DNA from 4 places in the Oceanobacillus sp. FSL W7-1309 genome. Region 4 is predicted to be linked to each of the others. Evidence: riboswitches for the same ligand, from Rfam matches in the RefSeq annotation. Region 4 holds a riboswitch; each other region holds the start of a gene.
The links. Region 4 has a riboswitch for S-adenosylmethionine ahead of NST46_RS18705 (DUF2292 domain-containing protein). Riboswitches for the same ligand answer to the same signal wherever they lie in the genome.
Positions count from the first base shown of each region.

Region 1: linked by a shared signal. The riboswitch ahead of NST46_RS00595 (LLM class flavin-dependent oxidoreductase) and the one ahead of NST46_RS18705 (DUF2292 domain-containing protein) in region 4 are both predicted to bind S-adenosylmethionine.
Region 2: linked by a shared signal. The riboswitch ahead of NST46_RS17110 (carboxymuconolactone decarboxylase family protein) and the one ahead of NST46_RS18705 (DUF2292 domain-containing protein) in region 4 are both predicted to bind S-adenosylmethionine.
Region 3: linked by a shared signal. The riboswitch ahead of NST46_RS08025 (sodium:solute symporter family protein) and the one ahead of NST46_RS18705 (DUF2292 domain-containing protein) in region 4 are both predicted to bind S-adenosylmethionine.

Region 1 is NZ_JBBOBX010000001.1:127,491-129,695, reverse strand. Features, by position in the region: gene ssuE (NADPH-dependent FMN reductase) at 1-449, opposite strand, end outside; SAM riboswitch class I at 831-937, opposite strand; SAM riboswitch class I at 1,065-1,171, shown strand; gene NST46_RS00595 (LLM class flavin-dependent oxidoreductase) at 1,259-2,205, shown strand, end outside.
Region 2 is NZ_JBBOBX010000002.1:880,234-882,438, forward strand. Features, by position in the region: gene NST46_RS17105 (LLM class flavin-dependent oxidoreductase) at 1-569, opposite strand, end outside; gene NST46_RS17110 (carboxymuconolactone decarboxylase family protein) at 638-1,303, opposite strand; SAM riboswitch class I at 1,424-1,530, opposite strand; gene sigK (RNA polymerase sporulation sigma factor SigK) at 2,026-2,205, shown strand, end outside.
Region 3 is NZ_JBBOBX010000001.1:1,714,537-1,716,741, reverse strand. Features, by position in the region: gene NST46_RS08025 (sodium:solute symporter family protein) at 1-1,044, opposite strand, end outside; SAM riboswitch class I at 1,159-1,266, opposite strand; gene NST46_RS08020 (glutathione ABC transporter substrate-binding protein) at 1,343-2,205, opposite strand, start outside.
Region 4 is NZ_JBBOBX010000002.1:1,225,718-1,227,922, reverse strand. Features, by position in the region: gene NST46_RS18710 (DUF1292 domain-containing protein) at 1-133, opposite strand, end outside; SAM riboswitch class I at 773-875, shown strand; gene NST46_RS18705 (DUF2292 domain-containing protein) at 974-1,138, shown strand; gene NST46_RS18700 (LLM class flavin-dependent oxidoreductase) at 1,239-2,205, shown strand, end outside.

The sequences.
Region 1 (2,205 bases), on a different contig from region 4:
AGGGAATTTTGCTTATCAATCTGTCTATCCAATAGGTAAAGACCTTTTAAATTATGTGCTTTTAATGTAGCAAGAACCGGCTTTAACGTATATTCGACAGCAAGTAAATGGGAGGGACTTCCACCTGTCATAAGCGGTAGTACTGGCTTATGTTTCAAAATATCCTGTGGCAATATATCAATCAAAGCTTTTAGTACACCGGAATATGCTCCTTTATATACTGGTGATCCGACGATTAGTCCTTTGGCATGTTGGATTTTGACTGCAATTTCTTTAACAGCAGTACTATTGAAATTTCCTTGAAATAAATCTTCATAGGCTACATCTTTTACGGAAATATGCGTTACTGAGAATTGCTCACCTTCTAATAAAGTACCCAAATATTTAAGCACCTGCTCAGATCTTGAAAACTCAGAAGGACTTCCGGATAGAATTACAATCTCGCTCATGTAAACATTCTCCTTTAGCTTTTTATTTGTACTCTACGAAACACTGGTTAATATTAGACTTTTGAGAAATTGCACTAATCCGTAATGATGGATTGGTACGTATACTCGCTACGGAAACACACTACGCTTTATTCGGGGGACCCGTGAACCTTTTTGAACTGTCGTTTTTGAAGTCTCACTATGGCTCCGTCCCCCGGCAGAAGTCACTGTTTGTTTCCACCGCTAGTGCTAGATCATTGTGTATATTTAGCGGAATTGCTCATACCACAGCAGTTAGTTCACAGTTTAAATTTAGTTGACAGGTACTAAATATTTAATACGAGTAAAAAACCCCCTTTTCTTCTAAAAAGAGAAAAGAGGGTACACTACATCATTTATCAGCTCTTATCTCTCAAGAAAAAATCTTGCTGGAAGTAGCACCTTTCTAAAATAATTAGTGGTTGCTGAAGCGTCATAGGGCCAGTTCCCTCAGCTTCTCTTGATAAGAATTTTCAATTGTTGGATATATTCTAATATATCAAATCATATAAGTCAACTAAGAATTATAAGAATTAATTGATTGACATTTCTTAAGTTCTATATTATTATTCAACCAACAACTTCATTATTTGATTTATCTTATCACGAGAGGTGGAGGGACATGGCCCAAAGAATCCTCGGCAACAGGTTCATTTAAGAATACTGTGCTAATTCCATCAAGCGGACTGCTTGGAAGATAAGAAGAGCATACATACATAATATGTAAAACCTCTATTCTTATCCTAGAATAGAGGTTTTTTGTTGAACAGAAGTTAGGAGGAGATGGAACAATGAAATATGGGTTTTGGTTACCGATTTTTGGTGGATGGCTAAGGAATGTAGAGGATGAAAATATGCCACCAACATTTGATTACGCAAAGAAAGTCATTCAACACGCTGAAACGTGGGGTTATGATACAACGTTAATAGCTGAATTATATTTGAATGATATTAAAGGGATTGAAGCCGATTCTATTGAAGCATGGACAACTGCCGCAGCACTGGCAGCTGTTACCGAGAAAATGGAAATTATGACCGCTGTCCGACCGGTATTCCATAACCCGGCGGTAACTGCTAAAATGGCCGCAAATATTGACCAAATTAGCAATGGTCGATTCACTTTAAATGTTGTCTCTGGTTGGTGGGAGGAAGAGGCCAAACAGTATGGTGGAGAATTTACAGAGCATAATGATCGCTATGATCGTACAAGTGAATTTTTAGAAGTTTTAAAAGGATTATGGACGGAAGAGACATTTTCTTATGATGGAAAGTTTTATAACATTAAAAATACAAATTTATCACCAAAGCCAGTTCAACGGCCAAATCCAATTTTATATGCTGGTGGTGAGAGTGAAAAAGGAAAGCAAGTTATTACAGCTTATTGTGACGCATATGTGATGCATGGCGGAACGGTGGAAGAAGTTAGGAATAAAATTGAAGATATGAAGAGACGTAGAAAGAAGGCTGAAAAAGAAGCATTGCAATCATTTAGTATGGCTGCCTATGTTATTTGCAGAGATACGGAGGAAGAGGCACAGGAAGAATTACACCGTATTACGACAGTTAAAGATGCTGCAGGCTATGCAGGTATGAAAGATTTTACAACGAAGTCAGAGCTTGAGCAACAGCTTAAATTGCAAGATTACTCAGTATCAAACCGGGGATTGCGTCCGAATCTTGTTGGCACACCGGAACAAATTGCAAAGCGAATTTTAGCTTATGAAGCAGCCGGAGTAGA
Region 2 (2,205 bases), 350 kb from region 4:
AAGGTATCCGTCTCCTTATCATAAACAACCGCTTCGTCTTCCCAGCTGTGTTCCCATAACTTGTAAACGACCTCAAGAAATTCATCAGCACGGTCATAGCGTAAATTTTTAGGCAATCTACCTGACAGGCCCAGATTAATTGCCTCACTCTCTAAATACGATGTGACTACATTCCAAGCAATTCTTCCTTCTGTCAAATGGTCCAGTGTTGAAAGCTGGCGTGCAAGTGCGTATGGCTGGGCATAGGTTGCTGAAATCGTTGGAGCGAATCCGATGCGCTTTGTAACCGCTACCATAGCTGCAATTGGCATTAATGGATCATGTGCCGGCAATTGCACAGCATGCTTAATTGCAGCATCATGATTACTACCATAAACAGAATACGTGCCTAGCACATCGGCAATAAATACGGCATCAAATTTTCCTCGCTCTAACACTTGCGCTGTTTCTGTCCAATAATGAATTCGATTATGAAAAGCCCCCTTATCTTTTTCATGTTTCCATAACCCCATGGAATGAGGCGATGGTGAATTTTGTACAAAGCCGTTCAGATGAATTTGTTTTTCCAACTGGAACACTCCTCCTATAAATTTGCTTAGATATGGCTTTACTGCTCGCACGATTATCAGAAACAATACTACTCGTCAAAAGCGTTTAAGGCATTTACACTATGTGCGATTGCCGATCCAGCTTTCAGTGCTACAGCAACAAAAATTGCTTCAGAAATCTCTGCTAAGTTTGCTCCTGTATTTTTTGCATTTTTCGTATGCAAATTAATACAATACGCACAACCTGTTGTATGTGCACAAGCAACTGCAATTAACTCTTTTTCTTTTTCACTTAAGTTTTCTGCTTTTATGGAATGGTGATCAAAATTTAAAAATGCCTTAAAGGTTTCATCGTTCAACTTAGAAAATTCCTTTATTCGGTTGAAATACGATGCTTTATACAATTCCTCGTCACTATTTCCATCGTAAGCATTTAGTGCATTTACTCCATGTGCCGCAGCTGATCCCGCCTTTAATGCTGTTGCAACGAAAATCGCCTCTGCCACCTCTTCCTTACTTGCTTTCTGCTTTTTGACATTTTTCACATGTAAATCAATACAATACGGACATCCAGTAATGTGTGCCACAGCAACTGCAATTAATTCCTTTAACTTTACGGATAATTCCCCTTCAGCCAATGCTCGATTATTAAAAGCAAAAAATGACTCGAACGCATCTGGTGCATATTTCTTTAGTTCCTGAAGCCTTCCAAAATAATCCTTTCTGTACAAGCTATCTGTTTTTGTTACACCCATTTTCTTCGCTCCCTTTTCAAATTTACCTATTCATCGCAATATAATCTTTCCCATGATATTACTTGGTTTTTAATCAAATGAAAAAACCTCTTCTGATGAGGAAGAGGTTCTAAATCACTCATCTCATCTTTCAAGCATTTGCTTGCTGGAATTAGCACCTTGTTACATCATTGTAACGGTTGCCGCAGGATCGTAGGACCAGTTCCTCCCCTGACTCTTGATAAGAAAAATCATATTCAATTAATAGGAATTGTTCACATCATACACCTGGTAACGAATCATGTCAACTCTGTTTTTTGAATTTAATACAAAAGTTAGATATTTAGCGCAAGATGACGTTCATTTGACCTATATGAAACTATTTATTGTAACGTGCTCATTCCAAAGTTATATCGTCAAAATCTTTTGCTTTGCTAGCTCCTGTGCTACTCCAATAATCCAATCCTCTTGACCACCTACTGCACCCATTTATTGGATGCGATGAACGTTTTTTTAATCTTATCGCTAGTATGTAATATAGGTACGAGTTACAAACCAACCTTTATCTTTTCACAAAGTATTTGATGAATAAGTCCGTTATCAAATCAACTAAAACCTTAAAAAGCCTGTTTCCATAACAAATTTTCGTGGACAGACACGAATCCTCTCTTTAAGTCATAAAGATGTTATATAGGCAAAAGCCCAATCTTGAAGCAGACTGTTCACTTAGGAGGTGATTGCGTTTGTCCGGGATTTTATCTGTGCTTGCTCTTCTAATTAAGGAAGCCCTCTTTTTTGTTTCTTATGTAAAAAACCATGCATTCCCGCAACCATTACCCTCTGATGAAGAAGCGAAATACATCGAGGAAATGCAAAATGGAAGTGAAACAGCCAGAAACAAACTTATTGAACATAATCTAAGA
Region 3 (2,205 bases), on a different contig from region 4:
TGTGGCATTTGGATTAATCGCACTTCCCACATCACGTCCGAGACTTGTGGCACCTGAGAACTGACAAGGTCCACCCCATCCGAGTGCACAACCCCATACACCAAGGAAAAACAAACCTACTAATGGGGCAGGCAAGACTTCCATCAAGTACTGGGGAATCGCGATAAGTCCAGTGGATGCATTCGGCACAACGGTGGCAGCTGATATTCCGAAGATAACGCCACCGACTATAAATGGAATCGCCATGAATCCAGCCATGACAAGTCCTTTTTGACCCTCTTCTGGCGAGCGGGAGGATAATGCCATTTGGAAAGCAGCCTGAGCCAGAATGACGTTAACGAGGAACGTCCCAAACCAGACGACAATTACTTGCAGTCCGACACTTCCAAAGTTAAACATTTCTGGACGCTCCATGTTCAATGCAGCTAAACCTGATATTCCGGGATTGATGAAAAAGGCAACAACTCCAATTACGATCATTAATCCGAATGCAAACATATTCATCGTTTGTGTAAAGGCAATGGACCACATGCCACCAGCTTGTAAATAGATAAAAAGTAAAATAGCAGTAAACGCAACGGATAAACTCAATGAAATACCTGTAAACACATGAAATGCAGAAGCAAATGCGATTGCCGTGGCAACGGACCACATGGGAAAGGCAAATGCAGTAATTGCTCCTGATAAGCCTTTTGCCGTTCTACCATACGTATCTCCTATCAAACCAGAAACCGTTACAAGCATCTTTTTCCGGAAAGAACGGATAATCAACAAAGCAATAATAAATATTTGAACCATTTCCGCCACCCCATACCAGATTGCGGAGATACCGGTTAAATAAGATAACTCCAAAATAGAGATAAATGTGGATCCCGAGAATAATCCAGTTATACAAAACGCAACAATCCATTTATTGAAATTCCGATTTCCAACAAAATAACTATCTTTCTTTGTCACACGTCTTTTGGCAATTTGCCCTGCCGATATGAGCGCAAATGTATATCCTAATGCCAGTATAATTGTCCATACACCATATTCTGTCACAACTAGTCACTCCCTTAATATTTACATCACCTTATTCCAAACGAATATTCAATTACAAAGACAAAGCAAAAACCCCCTTCCATAAGAAGAGGGTAGATAAATTCAGGGCACCTCTTCTTATCTTTCAGACCAGTGTCTGATGGAATTGGCACAGTACTCAATAAATTGAGCCCGCTGCCGAGGTATCAAAGGGCCATATCCCTCCACCTCTCTTGATAAGAAGTTCAATATTCAATTGTATTAAAATTACACCTTCACGATGAAAAAGTCAATGTTATTTTAAAATTCAATTTATCTGTCAATCAATCGTTACATCACGCAAAAATGGGAAACTACTTGGATACTGATAAAATCCACTCACTTCATCCCTTAAACCAGCTAGCAATACAGAATGGTAAAGTGGAACGATTGGAGCTTCATCTACAATTATTTGTTGTGCTTCACTATATAGTTGCAGTCTTTCTTCTTCCGCTCCCTCTTGTCTTGCCTCCTCCAGCAACTCATCTACCTCATCATTCGCATAAAAAGACCTGTTTCCTGGATTTCCGGCATTTGCTGAATGAAACATCGGGTACAGTCCGTAATCCGCATCCAATGTTACAGTCCCCCAGCTTCCGATAAACATATCAACACCGCCATTACCAGTCACTTCTAAATAAGTTCCTACTTCGGTCATCTCAATGTCAATAGTGATACCAATTTCTTTTAGTTCTGCTTGGATAACCTGCGCGATATCCGATGTATTTGTATCGTAGGCCATGATTGTCGCATTGAAACCATCCTCATAGCCCGCTTCCTTTAATAGTTCCTTTGCTTCCTCAATGTTATAATCGATAGGCTCTACATCCTCATCATACCCAAACACGGTAGGCGCGAGCGGTCCTTTTGCTGGTAAGGCCACACCATTTAGTACCCCTTCGATAATTTCTTCTTTATTAATTGCTTTTGCAATCGCCTGTCTTACCCTAGGATCTGTAAATGGTTCTTTTTCTACATTGAAGCCAAGATAAGACATACTTGCGCTATCCGATTGTTTAACGTGTGTACCTTCATTCGTATCCACTTCGTCAATATTGCTTGTATTTACTGGATAAATGATATCCGAATCACCCGTTTGCAGCTCTGCAATTCGTGTTAAATCCTCTGGGACAAATTTAAAGG
Region 4 (2,205 bases):
GCAAATCTTCTAAAAAGCTGACTGCGACGTAATCTATATTTTCCAATGTAACCTTGGCAAGTACTTCTACTTCCTGATCAACATCTGTTTCATCACTAATTGTAAAAACTTCACCAACTTCAATTTTATCCATACATTACCCTCCGTTTCCTCATCTAGAATGAATTTGTAATAGCTTTCTTAAGTTTTACTTCATGTATGGAAATAATGCAAATTTAAGCAACGATCTTCTCGAAAGGTAGTAAAGAACGGATGGATGAATCATATATGATCGGAAAGTAATGTTAGAAATCTCCGCTTTCGCTATACAAGGTGAGGGTGAGATATAGAGAGTTGACTTTGTTACATGGTAGTGATGCGGTATTAAATGAAACCCCGCCTGCGAGTGATTGAAAATCTTTATGCAATTTGTTTTCACGGTGGACGAGTGAGTTTATCAATCCTTCATGGCAAAAATACAGCTTGCTTGGCCAGCAGCTAGATTTTCTCCTACCATGGAGATAAGGTGCGGAGAATGTTACCGAATAAGTTGGCTTTTTTAATGGGTCTGTTCAATGGAATCCTGTCTCAATGGTCTATTAAATTAATATACAAGCATTCACATCGGAATTTATGGTGAATTTGTTATTTGCTCTTGACAGGCGATTCCATGAGTGCTAATATTTAAAATATTAGAATTGGATTGACTTTATCGAAGGATGTAGGTGAGTCCTTTGAGTTTAATACGTACAACACATTGCAACTATTCTTCTTAAAAACTAAATCATTTATTTTCTTATCCAGAGAGGTGGAGGGACTGGCCCTTTGAAACCTCGGCAACAGACTATTCAGTACTGTGCCAATTCCAGCAAGCCTATGTGCTTGGCAGATAAGAAGAGCCATGTTTATACATGACAAAACCTCTTCTTATTTGCGTAGAAGAGGTTTTTTAATTTTTCTATTGTATAATCATTCCGTTAAAGGGGGAGATCCTGTGGCAAGTGTGGATGACAAGAAAATTACAGACATCATATCTGAATTAAAAAAACTTAAATTTGGATCTTTAATCATAACCGTTCATGATGATGAAGTTACACAAATTGAAACGACCGAGAAAAAACGTTACCAAGCACAAGAAAAAAAACAACGAACTAAATAAGGAATGCCGATTAGACAACTAAAGGCAGCCTTCTATTCCGACCGGAATGGAAAGCTGCCTTTTGCAATTAAATAGGTGTAAAAAAATTGGAGGAAAATGAATGACATATAAACTAGGAATTCTTGATCAAAGTCCAGTTTTCAAAGGAAAGACAGCTGCTGATGCACTTCAACACACCATTCAATTGGCGATAAAAGCGGAAGAATGGGGTTACGCTCGCTTCTGGGTGTCTGAGCATCACCATATGGAACAGGTAGCTGGTTCATCACCCGAAGTATTAATGTCACACTTGTTAGCACGAACAAATTCAATAAAAATAGGATCGGGGGGAGTTATGTTACAACATTATAGTCCGTATAAGGTTGCAGAGAATTTTCATGTCTTAGCGACGCTTGCCCCTGGAAGGGTAGATCTGGGTATTGGGAAAGCACCTGGTGGATTTCCATTATCAACGAGAGCATTACAAAATGGAAAAAGAAATGATGGAAAAGATTTTAATGAGCGTTTAAATTTTTTGAAAAGATTAGTAGACGATTCCGTTGAGCATGATCACCCACTGTCAGGCATCCAAGCTTTACCAAGGCCAGATAAGAAACCTGAAATTTATTTGCTCGGCGGAAGTGCAAATAGTGCTAAGATCGCCGCGGATTTAAGGATTAATTTTGTTTTTGCAAAATTTTTAAATAGCGATGAAAAGAAGCTTAAAGAAGCTGCTCAAACTTTTAAACGGAATTTTAATGAAGGGGAATTTATTGTAGCTTTGGCCGCACTTGCAGCACCAACCCAAGAAGAAGCAGAAAAGTTAGTAGAAGATCATAAATTATTCACACTTCACCTTCATGATGGGCGGACATTAACCGTCCAATCGAAAGAGCAAGTACAGGCATTTAAAAAACAAGCAGGAGGACCATTTGAAATAGAAGAAAAAGCAGCGGATATAATTGCTGGAACGCAAGAATATGTAAGCGAAGAATTAACAAGGCTTCATCATGCATACCAGGTAGATGAATTTATTTTGCATACGCCAATTCGAAAAAAAACAGAGCGTTTTCGTTCTTTCCAATTAA